Regions from separate parts of the Microbacterium sp. DT81.1 genome, predicted to be linked through region 1. Evidence: predicted binding sites of a transcription regulator. Region 1 holds the regulator's gene; each other region holds the start of a gene.
What was found. Region 1 encodes HrcA, which represses chaperone genes, less so after heat shock. Its sites were predicted from a motif close to TTNGCACTCGNNNNNNNCGAGTGCNAA; they were not measured.
Positions count from the first base shown of each region.

Region 2: ACLQ2Q_RS09150 (Hsp20/alpha crystallin family protein) is a predicted target of HrcA. The motif match lies at 2,376-2,402, and genes of this name have one in related genera.
Region 3: ACLQ2Q_RS06970 (Hsp20/alpha crystallin family protein) is a predicted target of HrcA. The motif match lies at 3,278-3,304, and genes of this name have one in related genera.
Region 4: groES (co-chaperone GroES) is a predicted target of HrcA. The motif match lies at 2,023-2,049, and genes of this name have one in related genera.

Region 1 covers NZ_JBNCMA010000001.1:1,055,024-1,059,891, forward strand. Annotated here, with positions in the region: gene dnaJ (molecular chaperone DnaJ) at 1-709, opposite strand, end outside; gene hrcA (heat-inducible transcriptional repressor HrcA) at 764-1,804, opposite strand; gene ACLQ2Q_RS04995 (aldo/keto reductase) at 2,005-2,940, opposite strand; gene hemW (radical SAM family heme chaperone HemW) at 2,987-4,204, opposite strand; gene ACLQ2Q_RS05005 (DUF1990 family protein) at 4,204-4,854, opposite strand; gene lepA (translation elongation factor 4) at 4,865-4,868, opposite strand, start outside.
Region 2 covers NZ_JBNCMA010000003.1:136,548-141,415, reverse strand. Annotated here, with positions in the region: gene ACLQ2Q_RS09165 (aminoglycoside phosphotransferase family protein) at 1-179, shown strand, start outside; gene ACLQ2Q_RS09160 (PPOX class F420-dependent oxidoreductase) at 189-590, shown strand; gene ACLQ2Q_RS09155 (LLM class flavin-dependent oxidoreductase) at 677-1,558, opposite strand; gene ACLQ2Q_RS09150 (Hsp20/alpha crystallin family protein) at 1,726-2,310, opposite strand; gene ACLQ2Q_RS09145 (hypothetical protein) at 2,436-2,819, opposite strand; gene ACLQ2Q_RS09140 (FAD-dependent oxidoreductase) at 2,936-4,213, shown strand; gene ACLQ2Q_RS09135 (DUF1918 domain-containing protein) at 4,270-4,455, opposite strand; gene ACLQ2Q_RS09130 (RidA family protein) at 4,590-4,868, opposite strand, start outside.
Region 3 covers NZ_JBNCMA010000002.1:383,719-388,586, forward strand. Annotated here, with positions in the region: gene ACLQ2Q_RS06955 (aldehyde dehydrogenase (NADP(+))) at 1-600, shown strand, start outside; gene ACLQ2Q_RS06960 (amylosucrase) at 734-2,632, opposite strand; gene ACLQ2Q_RS06965 (VOC family protein) at 2,734-3,099, shown strand; gene ACLQ2Q_RS06970 (Hsp20/alpha crystallin family protein) at 3,389-3,844, shown strand; gene ACLQ2Q_RS06975 (hypothetical protein) at 4,092-4,265, opposite strand; gene ACLQ2Q_RS06980 (L-serine ammonia-lyase, iron-sulfur-dependent, subunit alpha) at 4,340-4,868, shown strand, end outside.
Region 4 covers NZ_JBNCMA010000008.1:215,862-220,729, reverse strand. Annotated here, with positions in the region: gene ACLQ2Q_RS20220 (ABC transporter substrate-binding protein) at 1-367, opposite strand, end outside; gene rarD (EamA family transporter RarD) at 520-1,458, opposite strand; gene groES (co-chaperone GroES) at 1,638-1,934, opposite strand; gene ACLQ2Q_RS20205 (class I SAM-dependent methyltransferase) at 2,092-3,279, shown strand; gene ACLQ2Q_RS20200 (hypothetical protein) at 3,292-3,780, opposite strand; gene tsaD (tRNA (adenosine(37)-N6)-threonylcarbamoyltransferase complex transferase subunit TsaD) at 3,777-4,850, opposite strand.

The sequences.
Region 1 (4,868 bases):
CGGCGGGGCCGACCTCGCCCGAACCGGGCAGCTGCAGGCGGAGGCCGGTCTCGACGCCGGCCGGGATGTCGATCGACACCGTGCGGCGGGAGCGGACGCGGCCCTGACCCTGGCAGGTGGGGCACGGGTACGGGATGGTCGTGCCGTAGCCCTGGCAGGAGCCGCAGGGCTGGTTGGTGACCACGTTGCCGAGCAGGCTGCGCATCTGGCGCTGGACGTGGCCGGTTCCGTGACAGATGTCGCACGTCACCGGCTGCGTTCCGGCCTGGCAGCAGGAGCCCTTGCACGTATCGCAGAGCACCGCCGTGTCGACCTCCAGGTCGCGGTGCGCGCCGAAGACGACGTCGCCGAGCTGCAGCGTGACCCGCACCAGCGCGTCCTGGCCGCGTTCCCGGCGCGACCTCGGCCGAACGCCCCGCGATCCACCGGCCGCGCCGAAGAACGTCTCGAAGATGTCGCCGAATCCGCCGAAGTTGCCCGCGCCGGCACCGCCGAACGGCGACTCCCCGCCGCCCATGTCGTAGCGACGGCGCTCGTCCGGGTTGCTCAGCACGTCGTAGGCGTGGGTCACCAGCTTGAACCGCTCGGATGCGTCCGCGCCGGGGTTGACGTCGGGATGCAGCTCCCGCGCGAGGCGCCGGTACGCCTTCTTGATGTCGTCGCTGCTGGCGTCTCGAGCGACGCCCAGCACTTCGTAGTGGTCAGCCACATTCGCCTTCCTGTGGGCGCGCTTCCCGCGCCCGTCGTCGGTGGAGCCGTCGCGTCAGCGACGATTCTCGTCTTCGTCCAGCAGGCGGCTGAGGTAGCGGGCGACAGCCCGCGCCGCGGCCAGGTTGCTGGGATAGTCCATGCGGGTGGGCCCCATCACACCGACGCGGGCGGTGCCGCCGCCGGCGTCGTAATCGCTCGTGACGACGGATGCCTCCGGAAGGCCGAAGGCCTCGTTCTCCCGACCGATGCTGGCCCCGAGCCCGTGCGCATCCGTCACCATCTCGCTCATCAGCCGAAGCAGGGTGACCTGCTCCTCGATGGCCTCGAGGATGGGGTGGATGCTGCCGTGGAAGTCCTGCTCGCGCCTGGCGAGGGTCGCTGCGCCGGCCATCACCAGCCGGTCCTGCCGGAACTCCTCGAGCTCTTCGGCGACGACATGGCCGATGGAGAGGAGGGCGTTGTCGATGCGGCTGGGCTCGGCGGTCGTGGTGGCCTTCAGCGCCTCGATGCGCTCGGCGCCCTCCCGCACCGGACGTCCGGTGATCAGCGCCGCGATGCGGCTTCGAAGCGCGCCGATGTCGGACTCGTCCAGCGGAGAGCCCACGAGCGCGATGCGCTGAGAGACGCGGCCGGTGTCGGTGACGAGGATGACGAGCACTCGCGATGGGGAAAGCTGCACGAGCTCTGTGTGTGTCACGGTGGCACGGGAGAACGACGGATACTGCACGATCGCGACCTGACCGGTGAGCTGGGTGAGCACCCGCACGGTGCGGGCCAGGACGTCGTCGAGATCCGTGGGCTCGCCGAGGAAGGTCGTGATGGCCGAGCGCTGGGCCGGCGTCAGCGGGCGCAGCTGGGCGAGGTGGTCGACGAAGACGCGGTAGCCCTTGTCGGTCGGGATGCGTCCGGACGAGGTGTGCGGCGCGGTGATCAGCTCTTCGTCCTCGAGCAGCGCCATGTCGTTGCGGATCGTGGCGGCACTGACGCCGAACGCATGCCGCTCGACGATCGACTTGCTGCCGACGGGTTCATGGGTGTCGACGTAGTCCTGCACGATGGCGCGGAGCACCTGGAGGCCGCGCTCTGTGACCATGTCCGCTCCTCCCTTGCGGGGCTTCGCCCCAAACCCCGGCTTGCTGACGCAGTTCTCTCTGGGGCTTCGCCCCACACCCGGCTTGCTGACGCAATTCTGTATGGGGCTCCGCCCCACACCCCTGGCTTGCTGACGCGCGCCCACTGGCACTCGTGTCGTCTGAGTGCCAATTCTAGCCGATCACCCGCCGCCGAGCCGGGCTAGGGGACGCGGTGTCCCGATGCCCGGAACAGCTCGTACCACTCGGCCCGCGTGAGCGGGATGTCCGATCCCTGCGCCGCACCGGCGACCCTCTCGGGACTCGTCGTTCCCAGCACGACCTGCATATCGGCGGGGTGCCGGGTGATCCATGCCGTGGCGATCGCGATCGGCGGCACGTCGTAGCGCGCGGCGAGCCGGTCGATCACGGTGTTGAGCTCGGGGTAGTCGGGCGATCCCAGGAAGACGCCGTTGAAGAAGCCGGCCTGGAACGGCGACCACGCCTGGATGGTGATGTCGTGCAGGCGGCAGTAGTCGACGATGCCGCCGCCGTCGAGCGTGATCGACTGCTGCTCGTCGGCCATGTTGGCGGCGACGCCCTGGGCCACGATCGGCGAGTGCGTGATCGAGAGCTGCAGCTGGTTGGCCACGAGAGGCTGGCGAACGTGCTTGCGCAGCAGATCGATCTGCCGCGGCGTGTGGTTGGACACCCCGAACGCGCGCACCTTTCCCGCCGCATGAAGTTCGTCGAACGCGCGGGCGACCTCCTCGGGCTCGACGAGCGCATCGGGGCGGTGCAGCAGCAGGACGTCGATCCGATCGGTGTCCAGGGCCTCGAGCGACCCGTTCACGGACTCCATCAGGTGCTCGTAGGAGAAATCGAAGTACGGCCCATCCCCCACGATACCGGCCTTGGTCTGGATCGTGATCTCGTCGCGCTGCGACGGCGTGAGGGCCATCGCCTCGGCGAACCGGCGCTCGCACCCGTGCAGATCCCCGCCGTACACGTCGGCGTGGTCGACGAAGTCGATGCCGGCATCCCGTGCCGTCCGCACGAGTTCCCGCACCTCGTCATCGGTCTTGTCGCCGATGCGCATCAGCCCGAGCACCACGTTCGGCGCCACGATGTCGGTTCCGGTCAGGGTGAACGTCTTCATCATTCCTCTTCCTCTTGGCTTCTCTGATTCACACGTCTGGCGCGGGTCACGGGGTGAGCGCCCGCACCACGGAGTCGGCCAGCAGCCGCCCGGGCAGGGTGAGCACCACGCGGCCGTGCACGGCCTCGCGCCCATCCACCAAGCCGTCCGCGACCAGTCCCGCGACCGCCCGACGACCTCGGCCGTCGAGGGCGTCGACCGGCAGGCCGTCCCGGATGCGGGATTCCAGCAGCACCCGCTCGAGCAGACGCGCCTCGGCGCCGGGTCGTTCGCGCCCGGCCGAGGGCGACTCCCCGCCCGCCAGGCGGAGGGCGTAGGCGGACGGATGCTTGACGTTCCACCATCGGGTTCCGGCGATGTGGCTGTGGGCGCCCGGTCCGAAGCCCCACCAATCGGATCCGCGCCAGTAGGCGAGATTGTGACGGGACCGCTGCGCGGGTGTGCGAGCCCAGTTGCTCACCTCGTACCACTCGAAGCCCGCTGCCCCCAGCATCCGGTCCGCCGTCTCGTACATATCCGCTTGAAGGTCATCGTCCGGAGCGGGCACCTCGCCGCGGCGGATCTGACGCGCGAGCTTCGTGCCGTCCTCGATGATCAGCGCATACGCCGAGATGTGGTCCGACTCGAGCGCGAGGGCCGCCTCGAGCGAGGTGGTCCAGTCCGCGAGCGATTCGCCAGGGGCGCCGTAGATGAGGTCGACGCTGACCGCCAGGCCTGCGCGCCGAGCCGCGGCGACCGAGTTCGCGACGTTGGCCGGCGAGTGAGTGCGATCGAGCGCGGCCAGCACGTGCGGCACGGCCGACTGCATGCCGACGGAGAGCCGCGTGACTCCGGCGGCGGCGAGCTCCGCGGCCACCGCATCCGTCACCGTGTCCGGGTTCGCCTCGACCGTGACTTCGGCATCGTCCGCCAGGCCGAAGGCGTCTCGCACGCCGTCCAGCATGCGTGCCAGGTCGCCGGGCGGCAGCAGCGTCGGCGTGCCGCCGCCGAAGAAGGCGGTGGATGCGGGGCGCGGCGGCGCCGCGGCCGCCAGCACCCGGCGCGCGAGCGCGATCTCCTCGAGCAGGACGTCGGCGTACTGGTCCTGCCGAGCACCGCGCAGCTCATCCGAGGTGTAGGTGTTGAAGTCGCAGTAGCCGCAGCGCACGCGGCAGAAGGGCACGTGCAGGTAGACGCCGAAGTCCGTGTGCGCGTCGATCACCGTGCCGGGCGGCAGCGTGCCGTCTGCCGGCGCCGGCTCGCCGAGCGGGAGCGGACCGCCCATCAGGTGGGGGTGGAGTACAGCGGCGAGATGGCGCGCAGGTATCCCTTGAAGAGCTCCCGGCGTCGGCGACGGGTCAGGGCGGGGATCATCTTGTACGCGAGCGCAGTCGGGGCATCGAAGGCCCGCACCGTGAACCACACCTCGTCGTTCGCGTACCAATCGAGCAGGAAGGACTCCTCCCCGCTGACGACCGATCCTCCGACGGTGCCGAGTGCGAACCCGATCCGCCGCGCCTCTTCGACCACGTAGATCACCCGCAGCTCGCCGTCGATCTTCATCCCGCGCACGCGGCCGTGCATGTGGACGGTCGTGCCGGCCCCCACGAACGGGGTGCCGTCGGAGTCGAAGCGCTGCTCGGCCTCGAGCCGGCTCGGTGCGACCGGGTGCCCCTCCTCGTCGAAGCTGACGCCCGAGTACATCGGACCGGAGGCCGGCCGCACGTCGCTCAGAGTCAGTCCGGCGGCCCTCTGAGCCGTCCACGACAGGAGGGCCTCGCCGGCGGTCTTGAACCGGGATTCACCGCTGCCGATCCGCCACGATTCCTCGGCCGGAATGCTGCGCTCCGGCGGGTACTGCATGAGATCCGGTGCCTGCGTCGCACCCACGGCGGCGTAGTCGACCGTCTCGTCCCTGAACGTGCCCCGGCGCATGCCAGCCAGCCTAC
Region 2 (4,868 bases), on a different contig from region 1:
CGGGAGAGGCGCGCGAGGTGTTCCGTCGCGAATACGACGTCGACGACGCGACCTGGGCCCGGGGACGCGGCTGGGCACTCTGGAAGGCCCTCATCATGATCACGAACAAGCCACCCGGCCAGGCCGAACTGGCGCGACACGTGCTCGACCAGCTGTTCGCTGAACGAGGCGTCGGGTAGACACGAGGGATGGGCACTCCGGCATCCCTCACCCTCGACGGCCAGCGGTTCGTCGCCGACCGCCATCTGGCGACCCTCTCCACGATCGGCCCGTCGGGCGGCATCCACGTCGTCGCCGTCGGCTACACCTTCGTGGACGGGTTCGTGCGCATCATCACGAGCGACGGCAGCCAGAAGGTGCGCAACGTGGAGCGCGACGGGCGGGCGACCGTCGCGCAGGTGTCCGGTCCGCAATGGCTGAGCATCGGCGGCGTGGGCGTGATCGAAAGGGATGCCGACTCCGTGGCACTCGCCGTGAGCCTGTACGCCGCCCGCTACCGCCAGCCCCGGGTGAACCCACGTCGCGTCGTGATCCGAGTCACCCCGGAGCGGATCCTCGGTTCCGCCGGGCTGTTCGCGAGGAGTGACTGAGCCCCCGCGGGACGCACGGGCAACTCGCAGCCGGACACCGCCGAGCCGAGGCGCGCGGTGGGTGCTGATTCGAGTAAGGCGCCGGCTCAGAGCACGCGGCCGGCGACCTCCGCGACCTGGCGCATGAAGGGGGCGAGGTCGGACTCGTCCGCCAGCGGCTGCAGGATCACCGCGTCCGCGCCGGCGTCGTAGAACTCCTCGAGGCCCGCCGCCACCGCGGCCGCCGTGCCGGACAGGATGCGGTCGGTCTGTCCGGCCATGTCCCAGCGCTCCAGCTGTGCTGTCACGCGCGCACCGGCATCCGTCCCGAACGCGACCGCGACGTAGACGACGACCGGCTGCGCGCCGGTTCGTCCCGCGGCACTGGCACCCTCGCCGATGAGCGCGACCGCTTCGGCGACGCGGGCCGGACTCGTTCCGCCCGTCAGGATGGTGCCGTCGGCGACCTCGCCGGAGAGACGCAGCGTCTTGGGACCCTCACCCGCCGCGTAGACGGCCGGCGGCGACGTGGGCGGCCAGTCCAGACGCACGTCGTCGAGTCGCACGTAGCGGCCCTGGGTCGACAGCGTCTCACCCCGGAGGAGCGCACGCAGCGCGGGCGCGTACTCGCGCATCAGCGTCAGCGGCGATGCCACCCGGGCGCCGACCTGCCCCATCCACGACAGCACGCCGTGCCCGACACCCGGCAGCAGGCGGCCGGGGAACATCCGCTCGATCGTCGCGATCTCCATCGCGGTGATCGCGACATTGCGCAGCGGCATCGGGGCGATGCCGATCCCGACCTGGAGCCGCTCCGTCCAGGCGAGGGCCGCAGCGGCGCTCGAGAACCCGGCTTCGCGGAAGCAGTCTTCCCACAGCCACAGCTCGGACACGCCGGCGTCCTCGGCCGCCTCCACAGCGGCGCGCAGGTCTTCCGGGGGCAGGTCGGGAATGAAGATGGCGCCGATGCGGCGCTGTCCGGATGTCATCGGCTCAGGATGGCACAGGGAGCCGACACGTGCGGAGGGATCCGACACGTGCAGAGGGAGCCGACACGTGCGTCGTTCCGCGTCGGCCGGCGAACTTCCGCTCGCGCTCGGAGCATCTGAGACGATGTGGGCTCGAGGTGACGGGGACGAGGGAGGTGGCGGGTACGTCAGGGCCCCGTAGACGGTGCCGTTCCCGGCGAGCCGGACGCCGAATCCGGCGCGGGGCCCGCTCCGTAGCCGACTTCGCCGAGCGGTGCCGTGTCACCCGGTTGCGCGCCCTGTTCCGCGCGCTGCTGCGCACCCTGTGAGGCCTGGCCCTCTTGCGGAGATTCGGTGCTGATCGGGACACGCCGCGGAGACGGCGCCTCCACGAAGGGCACCGTCACCCTGAGCACGCCCTCGCGGAAGTCGGCGGAGATGGCCTGCTCGTCCGCGCGCTCGGGCAGCACGATGCGCCGGTAGAAGCTCATGCTGCTCTCGCGCACCAGATAGCGCTTCTCGGCTTCTTCGTCGCGCTCGCGCCGCTCGGCCCGGATCACCAGCGCGGCTTCGTCGACGCTGATGTCGATGTCGTCGAGGGCGAAATTGGGCAGGTGCGCCTCGACCACCATCCGCTGATCGCCCTCGGTGTAGACATCGGTCGTGGGCACGACCGCGCCCCGAAGCGGTGACAGGAAATCCTCGCCGAAGAACGAGCGCTGGAGCGCCTTGAGTTCGGAGAAGGGGTTGTACTTCACGGTTCCACGGGCCATTTCAATCCTCCTTTTCGGGATGTGGTGGCAGCACGCTACGAACCGTCGCCGAGCGGCGAGAGGGGGTTGCGCTCGGCCACGTCAAGTGCTTCGCGACGAAACCCCGTTCTCTCGCCCGGGCGCCCTCAGCGATCGGTCTTCTTCGCGTTCCAGTCGGTGAGGTTGTACACGGTGATCAGTGCAGCGCCGAGACCCAGCCAGTACCAGCGCCCGCGCTTGTCGCGCACCACGCCCGCGGCCAGCGGGGCCAGCAGGTACAGCGGCACACTGCTCTTGTCGATCGTGCCGTGCACCTTGAAGGGCACGACCTTCTGCACGGCCAGTGGCTGGGTCGTGACCGAGTTGAGTGCGCCCTGGATGACGCCGAAGGCGGCGAACACGCCGATCAGCGACGGGCGCAGCTTGAGCAGACCCGGCAGCACGAGGTTACCGGCGGCGAGACCGTAGTCGATGATGCCGTGCATGCGGGGCGTGATGGGCTTGCCAGGAGTTGATGTCCTCTTGTTCATGCCGACACTGAACACGTCCGTCCGCACGTTCCGCAGGGGCTTGCGCACGGCGTGTGCACTCGGTATCGGCGGGTCGCCCCCGTCCCGCCTGTTCAAGGGGCACCTATCGTGGAAGCGTGGAGGCTCACGACGTCGTCGTTCTCGGTGCGGGGCTGGCGGGCCTGCGGTGCGCCGCGCGAGTCGCGCAGGCCGGCCACGATGTCGTCGTACTGGAGGCGGAGGAGGTCGTCGGCGGACGTCAGCGTACGGACGCCGTCGATGGCTTTCTCCTCGACCGCGGCTTCCAACTGCTGAACCCGGCCTACCCGGCCGTCAAACGGTGGGTGGATGTCGACGAGCTGCGACTGCGGTCGTTCCCCGTCGGCGTCGCGGTCCGGCGCGAGAAGGGCCTCGTCGAACTGAGCGATCCCCTTCGTCGCCCGTCCGGTCTGCCGGCCACGGTTCGAAGCGGCCTGCTCGGGCCGATGGATGCCGCCGCGCTCGCCCGCTGGGTCCTGCCCGTGCTCCTCTCGCCTCGGGCGGTGATCAGGGGGGCGGATCGCACACTGCGCGAAGGCTGGGACCGCGTCGGCCTTCGAGGACCTCTCCGGAGGGAGGTGCTGGAGCCGTTCCTCGCCGGAGTGCTGGCCGAGGATCGTGGAGAGACCTCCGACAGTTTCACCCGCCTCCTGATCCGGATGTTCGTGTTGGGCGCTCCGGGGGTGCCGGAGCAGGGAATCGCCGCCGTGCCGGCGCAGCTCGCCCGGACGGCTGCCATGGCGGGAGCCGACATCCGACTCGGGATGCGGGCAGGAGGTGTGGGGAGACGAGACGGCATCGCGCATATCGACGTCGAGGGTGCGGATGCGATCGCCGCGCGCGCCGTGGTGGTCGCCGTCGGCCCCGACCGGGTCGCGGACCTGACGGAGCTTCCGCGTCCCACGACCAGAGGGCTCCAGACGTGGTGGTTCGCAGCCGACGCCGCGCCCACGGCATCCGGCATGCTCGCCGTCGACGGCCGCCGAGCGGGTCCCGTGGTCAACGCCGTTGTGATGTCGCACACCGCACCCTCATACGCCCCGGCCGGGAGGCACCTCATCTCCGCGACCTGCCTGCTGTCCTCGCGAGCCCGCACCGATCCGGGCTCCGCTCCGCAGGAAGCCGACGTGCGTCGTCACATCGGCGAACTGTGGGGCACCGCGGCCGACGACTGGCAGCTGCTCCGCCGCGACGACATTCACGACGCCCTGCCCGCCCAACCGCCGCCGCTTCAAACCATCAGCCCCACGCGGCAGGGCGATGGCGTCTATGTCGCGGGCGATCACCGCGATACCCCCTCCATCCAGGGAGCGCTGGTGTCAGGTGAACGCGCGGCTCGGGCGGTGCTCGCCGACCTCGCCTCGCGGGGCGCGTGACAATCGACCGCGCCCATGACCGCGCCGGCTTGTGTCGGGCCGAGCGAGCGAATCCGTCAGTCCGCGTGCACGAGTTCGCAGTCCGCCCCCGGCGCCAGGATGGTCTCATGGCCGTCGTCGTACCGCACGACGAGCAGCGGGCTCTCCTTGCTCCCGCGCACGTCGATGACCTCGCCCTCGCGCTCGGCGGCGCCGACGGTGCGTCCGTGTATGCGGACTCGGTCCCCCACAGTGGCTTGCATGGCGAACACCTCCGCACCCAGAATATCGCGCCGATATCGACCGCACGAGGGGTGATCTCGACGCCACGACGGCCGTAGGCGCGCTGGAGCGCCGACACCTCCGTGAGGCCGACCACAACGGGGACGAGACGCCGTCAGTCGGTCGTGATGGCGGCGATCGCGCTCACCTCGATCAGCGCCCCCGGGACGCCGAGGCCCGCTACGCGCGCGGCGGTCACCAGCGGCGGGGCGCCTTCGCGTGCCAGTCGCGGTGCGATGGCGCCGTACGCGGCGCCGAGGTCGGCGCTCGTGTCGATCAGCACCGTCCACGAGAAGACGTCGGCGAGGGAGGCTCCGGCGGCTTCGAGCGCCGCTCTGGCGTTTTCCACCGCACGGACCGATTGCTCGGCGATGTCGTCGGAGACGAGCGATCC
Region 3 (4,868 bases), on a different contig from region 1:
GCCGCGGCGGTGGGCGAGCCCGTGCCCGCGAAGCTGCTCACCGACTCCATCGACGGCGCCTTCACCGGTGGCTGGGCCGAGCTCGGTGAGATCGAGGGACTCACCCGGCTGGTGGATTCGACCGTCGGGCCGGAAGGCGGGGTGACCCCGGGTCTCGCGCACGCGCCGATCGCCACGTTCCTCTCGGAGCCGCGCCTGCGCGAAGAGCTGTTCGGCCCCGCGACACTGCTCGTCTCGTACGATTCGCTCGAGCAGGTGTTCGCCGCCTTCGACCTGCTGGAGGGCAGCCTGACCGGCACGATCCATGCCGAACCGGGTGAGGACATCGCGGACCTCGTCTCCGTCGTGTCGGAGCGCGTGGGTCGCCTGCTGTTCGCGGGCTGGCCGACCGGGGTCGCGGTCACGTGGTCGCAGCACCACGGCGGACCGTGGCCGGCGACCACCTCGCTCCACACCTCGGTCGGGGCGACGTCGCTGCGGCGGTTCCTGCGGCCGCTCGTCTACCAGAGCGCACCCGAAACGGTGCTGCCGCCGGCGCTGCGCGACGGCAATCCCCTCGGCATCCCGCGGCGCGTCAACGGAGTGCTCGAGCTGCCCTGAGCCCTCCCGCGGCCCGCCGCACAGCGGCTCGTCAGGGCGGCCGCCGAGCGCGGCTCGCCTATCCGTGTGGCGTCGCCGGTCAGCCGAATGCCCGGAACCTGACGCAGTCACCCGGAAACAGCGAGTGGAGCGGTCAGCCGAGGGGCGTGACCCGCAGCCACGCGAACCCGTGCGGCGGCAGCACCAGGCCGTGGTTCAGCTCGAGGTCGCGCTTCTGCACGATCTCGCGCGCCGCGGCCGTGAAGCCGCCGAAGATGATCGGGTCGAGATAGGCGTCGTCGTCGCTCACGTTGGCGAGCACGAGGATCACGGCATCGGCCCCCGGCCGCTGGTAGCCGAGCACCGCCGGATTCTTCGCGTCGAACCCGATCAACTCGCCTCCGGCGAACTCGGGCGTCGCCTTCCTCGTGCGGATCAGTGCCGTGAGCCCGGCGAAGACGCGTCCGGCATCCGTTGTCGGATCCTGCCGCTGCGCGTAGCGTTCGGCGGGCCGGGCCGGGCGATGCACCCAGCGGCTGTCGCCGGATCGGTCCGGGTCGTCGGCGTAGGAGTAGTCGTTCAGCTGCGCGACTTCGTCTCCGAGGTACAGCAGCGGGATCCCGCCGGTCGAGAGAGCGATCGAGTGGGCGAGCAGGATGCGGTCGACCCCGCCGGCATCCCCCGCCTCGACGCCGGCCAGCGACGCCGTGGTGCCGGTGACCCGCGCGTCACCCGTCTTCGCGTTCTCCTGGAAGGGCACGCCGCGCGCGAAGGTGCCGGGGAACCTGCCGACGTAGAAGTCGTTCAGGAACCGCCGGTGCGGGTAGCCGTCGATGCCCAACTCGGCGGCATCCTCGTCGGCGAACGTCCAGCCGATGTCGTCGTGGCTGCGGACGTAGTTGACCCAGGCGGTGCCGGGCGGGAGCGCGTGCCGCCGCTCGAGCGACTGCTGCAGAAGCCGCGGGTCACGGGTGGCGAGGGCCTCCCAGGTGAGGGCCATCTGCAGCGGGTTGTAGGAGAGCTGGCACTCCTCGAGCGAGATGTACTGGATCACCTCGTCCGGGTGCACGATCGCCTCGGACTTGAAGAGCAGCGACGGGGCCGCCATCCGGAGCACCGCGTTGAAGGCGCGCAGCAGCAGGTGTGCCTCGGGGAGCGACTCCGACGGGGTTCCCAGACGCTTCCAGATGAAGGCCACGGCATCCATGCGCAGCACTTCCACGCCCTGGTTCGCGAGGAACAGCATCTCGCCCGCCATCGCGCGGAACACCGCGGGATTCGCGTAGTTCAGGTCCCACTGGAAGTGGTAGAACGTCGCCCAGATCCACCTGCCGTCCTTCAGCTGCACGAAGGAGCCGGGGTGGTCGTCGGGGAAGATCTCCCGCACCGTCTTCTCGTAGGCGTCGGGCATCGTGCGATCGGGGAAGACGAGGTAGAAGTCCTCGAATCCCCGCTCCCCGGCCACCGCCTTGCGAGCCCACTCGTGCTCGTTGCTCGTGTGGTTGAAGATGAAATCGACGACGAGTGAGATTCCGGCGTCGCGCAGCTCGGCGGACAGCGCGGCCAGCTCTTCCATCGTGCCGAGCCTCGGATTCACGCGCCGGTAGCTCGACACGGCATACCCTCCGTCGGAGTTTCCCTCCGGGCTCTCGAAGAGCGGCATCAGGTGCAGGTAGGTGAGCCCCAGCTCCTGGAAGTAGGGGATGCTGTCCCGGATGCCGGCGAGCGAACCCGCGAAGCGGTCGACGTAGCAGACGCCGCCGAGCATGCGGTTCGAGAGGAACCAGCCGGGGTCGGCCTCGCTCTGCTCATCGCGGGCCTTCAGGTCAGGGGAGCGCACCTTCCAGGATGCCGCGGCTTCGGCGATCACCGCCGCGAGCTGATCGAGGCTGTCGTCGCGCTCGCCGTAGAGCTCGAGGAACAGCGGATGGAGGGTGGGGAAGTGCTCGTAGAACCGCCGGGTGAAGGAGGCGTCGATCTCGCCGGCGCCCAGTGTCGCGAGCGCGCGGACCGCGTCGATGTCGTCGGTCCACTCGGCGGTGAGTCTCGGCATTGCGCTCCTCGTGAAGTGGCGACGTGTGCTCTCACCCTAGGTGCCGCAACGGGCGCCCGCGAGGACTGGAGCGCGGCCGGTGCGCCTGGGAGACTTCCCGCATGAGACTCGTTCAAGTGGCGTTGCACGCCTCCGACCTCGACCGCGCGTCGGACTTCTACACGGTGCTGCTCAACACCGATCCAGTGGCCCGGTTCGACCCTCCGGGGCTGCTCTTCTTCGATCTCGACGGTGTGCGGCTGCTGCTGGATGCCGAGGCCCCGGCATCGCTTCTGTATCTGCATGTGCACAACGTGCATGAGACGCTGGAGCGCCTCGACGGCATCGCGGATGTCGTGTCCCGGCCGCACGTCATCTTCCGGCACGAGAACGACACACTCGGTCCCGCCGGGCACGAGGAGTGGCAGGCCTTCATCCGCGACTCGGAGGGCAACATGGTCGGCCTGATCGCGTTCCAGCCCGCCTGACTTGGCACTCCTCCGCTCGCCGCCGCCGGTCTCGGGCACTCCGTGCTGAGCTCGCTCGTCGCTGAGTGCGGGAGTACACCGGGTGTACCCGCACCTTGCGACGAGCGACGCCGTGAGGGCCTGCGTTTTTCGGGGGATTTCGGGTCTCGTGTTCGCTCGAGGCGAACAGAGATCAGACTTGGCACTCTCGGTGTCCGAGTGCTAATCTGAACGTAGTTGAGCCGATAGGGCTCAACTCCCAGAACACAGTCCGGAAAGTTCCGGACGCACGACAGAAGGAGACGACATCATGGCAACCTACGACCCGTTCCGTGACCTCGACCGCCTCGCGTCGACGTTCTTCGAAGGCCGACGCGGCCCACGGTTGATGCCGATGGACCTGTACCGCGACGGTGACCACTACGTGCTGACCGCCGACCTGCCGGGCATCGACCCCGGTTCGGTCGACATCGACGTCGACGGCCAGCTGCTCACGATCCGCGCGGAGCGGACGCTCACCGGCGGAGAAGGAGTCAAGTGGATCACCCGCGAGCGTGAGGCTGCGAGCTTCCTGCGTCAGCTCAACCTCGGTCAGGGCGTCGACACGGAGCACATCGCGGCCAGCTACAGCAACGGTGTGCTGAGCGTGACCATCCCCGTCAGCGAGAAGGCCAAGCCGCGCAAGATCGAAGTGGCGACGGAGGGTGACCAGCAGGTCCTCCAGGCTCGCGAGAGCACCGACGCTCAGCAGTCGGTCGAGCAGTAGCAGCACACGGCGCGCAACGCCCGTCAACCCAGGTGCATCGCCGAACAGCACCGGCGCATCACCGAGCGACAGCGGCGCAGACCGCGAAACACCGGCGCAGCGCCGAACGAACCGCCCCGAGGCAGACCGCCTCGGGGCGTTTCGGCGTATCGGGGCGCTTCCCATCGCGCACTTTCGGGTAAGCCGCACCGTGCGGGTCAGCCGCGGCCTGCGCCGGCGGTCGAAGAAGGAGGACGCCCATGGCCATTCACAGGAGCCTGATCGCGATCATCGCGAGGAGGAATCCGGCGATCTGGGAGGAGATCATCGGTCCGCTCCGGAGTTCGTGTTCGGCTATGCCGTGGGCCTCGCGTTCGCGCTCGAGAGCAGCGTCCACGCCTGGGAGTTCCTCGACGGCGCTCCGGCCCTCGAACAGCTTCACGAAGCGGCGTTCGAGACGGTGGAATCCGCCGGCTGAGCACAAGAGGGCCCGAACGCCGGGCGTACGCTGAGGGGGTGACAGCGTACGTCTCGGCGTTCGAGTTGTTCTCCATCGGCGTGGGACCCTCGAGCTCGCACACGGTCGGCCCCATGCGCGCCGCGCAGGACTTCGCCGCACGACTGCGCGCCTCCGGCCGGCTTTCGGAGGTCGGCCGGGTGACCTGCGTGCTGTACGGCTCACTCGGCGCGACGGGAATCGGGCACGGCACACCGGATGCGATCGTCGGCGGCCTGCAGGGGCTGGCTCCCGAGACGGCAGATCCGGATGCCGTGCGCTCGGCGTGGCGCGACTGGCCCGATGGCGGCGCGCTGGCGCTCGACGGGAACCACCCCGTCCCGTTCGTCAAGGCCGACATCGCGTTCGAGCCGCGGTCGCGGCTGCCCGGCCACCCGAACGCGATGACGCTGTACGCGTGGGCCGCCGAGCATTCCCCGGTCGCTGAGCCTGGCCCGGTCGCTGAGCCTGGCTCGGTCGCTGACCCTGGTTCGGTCGCTGAGCCTGTCGAAGCGTCGGACCGCGCCTCGGTCGCTGAGCCTGGCTCGG
Region 4 (4,868 bases), on a different contig from region 1:
CACCCAGCAGACGCGGGATCTCGGTCTCGTAGGCCTTGTTGTCGGTGTTGCCCGAGTCGCCGAAGACGACCTCGAGCTCGAGCCCGGTGTCGGCCGTCGCCGCGTTGATCTGCGACTGCGCGTAGGCGACGCCCGCTTCCTCCGGCGGGCCGAGGAAGGCCAGGTTGCCGGTCTGGGGCAGTGCCGTTCCGATGGTCAGGGCGAGATCCTCGACGGGACCTGCCGATTCGGTCGGCTCGCTTGCCTCGCCGCCGCCGCCGCTCGTGCAGCCGGCGAGGACCAGTACGCTGACGCCGGCGATCGCAATGCCGCCGAGTGCCGCGCGTACGCGCGAGCGTGAGGCAGTGCCTCGGGAAAAGACGCTCATAGTGCTCCTTGCTGTGAATGAACGCGGGCGCGGCTCGGGCGCCGACCCAATGAGGTTTACCCTAACCTCGCGCCGGGCTCCCGAGTGTTGCGTCTCGTTAACGATGTGTAACGCGACTGAATCGTTACTTTTCCGCAACGCACCGGCGCATCTCAAGTGATCGCGGCCACATCCGAGACGCCCCGCGCCCGGCGTGCGAACACGACCGAATCCACGGTCAGCACGGTGAGCGCGAGCCACACCAGCCCGAAGCCGACCCACCGCTCGGGCGGCATCGGCTCACCCAGCAGCCACACGCCGATCACGAACTGCAGGATGGGCGCCACGAACTGCAGCAGGCCGATCAGCACGAGGGGCGCGCGGCGGGCACCCGCGGCGAAGAAGAGCAGCGGCGTGGCCGTGAACACTCCGGCGAGCGAGAGCAGCACCGCGTGCCATGGGCCGGCCGCGCCGAGCGTGATCCCTGTCGTGGCGCCGACCACGATCAGCTGGACGATCGCGATCGGCAGGAGCCAGAACGATTCCAGGGTGAGGCCGCTCACCGCGTCGACGGCGGGTCCGATCTGCTTCTTGACGAGCCCGTAGAGCCCGAACGACACCGCCAGGCTGAGGGAGATCCAGGGGAAGGTGCCGTATCCCAGCACGATGACGAGAACGGCGAGCGCCGCGACGCCGATCGCGATCCACTGCGTGAGCCGCAGGCGCTCTCGAAGCACGAGCACGCCGAGCAGCACCGTCACGATGGGATTGATGAAGTAGCCGAGGCTCGTCTCGAGCACATGGCCGGTGAGCGTGCCGATCAGGAAGACCTGCCAGTTGACGTAGATCAGCATGCCCGCGACAGCGGTCCAGAACAGCAGGCGGCGCTGCCGGACGATGTCGCGGAATCGCCGCCACGATCGCAGCACCGCGATCAGCACGATGCAGAACAGCAGGGAGAAGACGATGCGCCATGCAACGATCTCCCACGGGCCCGTGGGGCTGAGCGTCAGGAAGTACAGGGGCAGGAAGCCCCAGAGGAAATACGCGCAGAAGGCGTATACGCCGCCGAGGATGCGCTCCCGGGCGGGGTCGGGACGGGCGGCTGACACTCGTCCAGCCTATGCCGCGCGCCGACGCGGGCGACGCGAACCGCATGCCGGCCGGCATCCGTTCTCTGCCATTCGGCCCCGCGTTCTGTCCGATGCGCCCGCGCGTTGGCCGCCCGGCCGGGACACGCAGAAGGGCCCAGATGCCGAAGCATCCGGGCCCTTCATCGCTCTGGGCGTGATCAGCGGACGACGACCGCCAGCACGTCACGGGCCGAGAGCACGAGGAACTCATCGGCGCCGAACTTGACCTCGGTGCCCCCGTACTTGCTGTAGATCACGCGGTCGCCGACGGCGACGTCCAGCGGAACTCGGTTGCCGTTGTCATCGATGCGGCCGGGGCCCACGGCCACGACCTCGCCCTCCTGGGGCTTCTCCTTGGCGGTGTCGGGGATGACCAGGCCACTTGCGGTGGTCTGCTCTGCCTCGATCTGCTTGATGACGATGCGGTCTTCGAGCGGCTTGATGGAAACCGACACGGTCTACCTCTTCTTTCTAACGCTTCTGAACACGGAAGACTTGTTAGCACCCTCACCCCGAGAGTGCTAACGCCAGTCTAGGCAAGCGCTGGCACTCATGCAACGCGAGTGCCAGTCGAGACCCGATCGCCGGAAAAGACGACCGTAGGCTGAGGGTGTGGAGATGGCCGAACTCACCGCGCTGCTCACGCCCGAAGGGCTGCGCCTGCTGGATCAGGCCTGGTCGACGGCGGATGTCGCGCACGAGGTGTCGCGGCTGCGCGCGGCCGGGCATTCCCCCCAACTCGTGTCGGCGGTCGTCGGCCAGGCGCGACTGCGGGCGAGGGCCCGGCTCAAGTTCGGGGACTTCGCCGACCGGATGCTCTTCACCTCGGCCGGCCTGGAGCAGGCGACCCGGCTGCCGGTCGCGGCGATGCACGCGCGCCGCTTCCGCGACGCCGGCATCACGAGGGTCGCCGATCTCGGCAGCGGCATCGGGGGCGATGCCCTGGCATTCTGCGGCGTCGGCATCGACGTGCTGGCCGTCGACGCCGACGAGGTCACCGCCGCGATGGCCGCCTACAACCTCGCACCCTTCCGGCCGGGGACGGAGGTGCGGCACGCGAGGGCGGAGGACGTCGATCTGGAGGCGTGGGACGGGGTGTGGCTCGACCCGGCGCGGCGGACGGCGGGGCATACCGACACGACCCGGCTCACGCGCAGCGAGGACTACTCGCCCCCTGTGGAGTGGGCGTTCGGACTGGCCGCGAGCCGGCCGCTCGGCATGAAGCTCGGACCCGGTTTCGACCGGTCCCGCATTCCGGTCGACGCGGAGGCGCAGTGGGTCAGCGTCGACGGCTCCGTCGTCGAGCTCGCGCTGTGGTTCGGATCCCTCGCGCGGCCCGGTATCCGCCGAGCGGCGCTCGTGATCCGGGGCGACAGCGCCACAGAGCTGACCGCGGCGGATGACGCGCCCGACGTCGAAGCGCGAGAGCTCGGGGAGTACATCCATGAACCCGACGGCTCCGTCATCCGCGCCCGCCTCATCGGCGAGGTCGGGCGGGCGCTCGAGGCGGGCATGCTCTCGCCCGGTATCGCTTATCTGACCGGAGATGCGGCCGTGACGAGCCCGTTCGTGTCCACCTTCCGGGTGCGGGAGGTGCTGCCGAATGATCTGAAGGCGCTCGGCAAGGCGCTCCGCTCGCGGGAGATCGGGACCCTGGAGATCAAGAAGAGGGGCGTGGATGTCGATCCGGCCGTGCTGCGGAAGCGCCTGTCGCTGCGCGGGCCCGCGCGCGGGACGCTCATCCTCACCCGTATCGGCGACCGCCGGCTGACGGTGCTCGCCGACCGAGTGGCTCGCTGACGGCGAGAGGCGTCAGCTGAAGAGCCTCAGCTGCGCGGCCGCCCACAGCATCCAGCCGGCGCTGTAGACGAGGCCCAGGATGCCGAGCACCAGCGCCCAGGTCGCAACGGGGCGGCTCTCGAGGGGTCGGCGGAGCGCGAGCGCCGCGAGCACGATGCCGACGACGGAGATGGGGAAACCCCATCCGACGAAGAACGAGGAGATCAGCCCGGTCAGCGAGAATCCGAGCCCCCAGGCCCCGAGGCCGCGGTGCGGAGCGATCGGCGGCGTGACCATCCACTGCGGGAACGGCGCGGTGGGATCGGGTTCGTCGTGCGAGGCGGTGACGGCATCCACCGGGCCGGTCGGCAGCCGGGAGAACGACGCGGAGGGCACGCCGGGGACGCGTGCCTCCGGTCGGGCGGCGTGGTCGAGATCGACATCCGGCGTGGGCGGCTCCTGTGGAACGGGCCGCTCACCCCCCCAATTCGTGCCACTGCCGTTCATGGCTGAGCCGCTCATGCCGGCACCGCCTCGTCGACCTGGATCTGCGTCACGGGCAAGGTGGAATCGGCGCCGAAGCCGAGGCTCGAGGGCGCGCGGCCGGCCATGATGAGCTCCGACGCGAGGGCGGCGATCATCGCGCCGTTGTCGGTGCAGAGCGACAGAGGGGGAATGCGGACCGTCACGCCCGCAGCATCCGCCCTCTCGAGCGCCACGTCGCGGAGTCGCCTGTTCGCGATGACCCCGCCGCCGAGCAGCAGCCGGGGCACCTCGTAGCGGGCGCACGCGTCGAGGGCCTTGGTGACGAGCACGTCGACGACCGACTCGCGGAAGCTGGCCGCGACGTCGGCGACGGGAATCTCCGCACCCTCCGGCTGCTGCTCGACCCAGCGTGCCACCGCGGTCTTCAGACCGGAGAACGAGAAGTCATACCGGTGCTTGTCCATGTCCGAGGCACGTGAGAGGCCGCGGGGGAAGCGGATCGAGGCGGGGTCTCCGGATGCCGCGGCCCGGTCGATCTGGGGGCCACCAGGGTAGGGCAGCCCCAGCAGCCGCGCGACCTTGTCGAACGCCTCGCCCGCGGCGTCGTCCACGGTCTCGCCCAGCAGTTCGACGTCACTGGTCAGGTCGCGGACAAGGAGCAGCGACGTGTGCCCTCCGGAGACGAGGAGGGCGACGGTCGGGTACTCCAGGGGCGGCGCCTCGGCGTCGAGGATGTCGGCCGCGATGTGCCCGACGAGGTGGTTGACGGCGTAGAGCGGCTTGCCGAGCGCCACCGCGAGAGCCTTCGCGGCCCCGATGCCGACCATGAGCGCGCCGGCCAGACCGGGCCCGCTGGTGACCGCGACCGCATCGAGGTCGCTCAGCGCCACGCGCGCCTCGGCGAGCGCCGCCTCGATGGCCGGCTGCAGGGCCTCGAGGTGTGCGCGTGCAGCGACCTCCGGGACGACCCCGCCGTAGCGCGCGTGCTCGTCCATGCTGCTCGCGATCGTGTTGCTGAGCAGCGTGCGCCCTCGGACGATGCCGATGCCGGTCTCGTCGCAGCTCGTCTCGATGCCCAGGACGAGGGGTTCGCGGTTCAGGTGCATGGTCTCCTTCGCACGCGG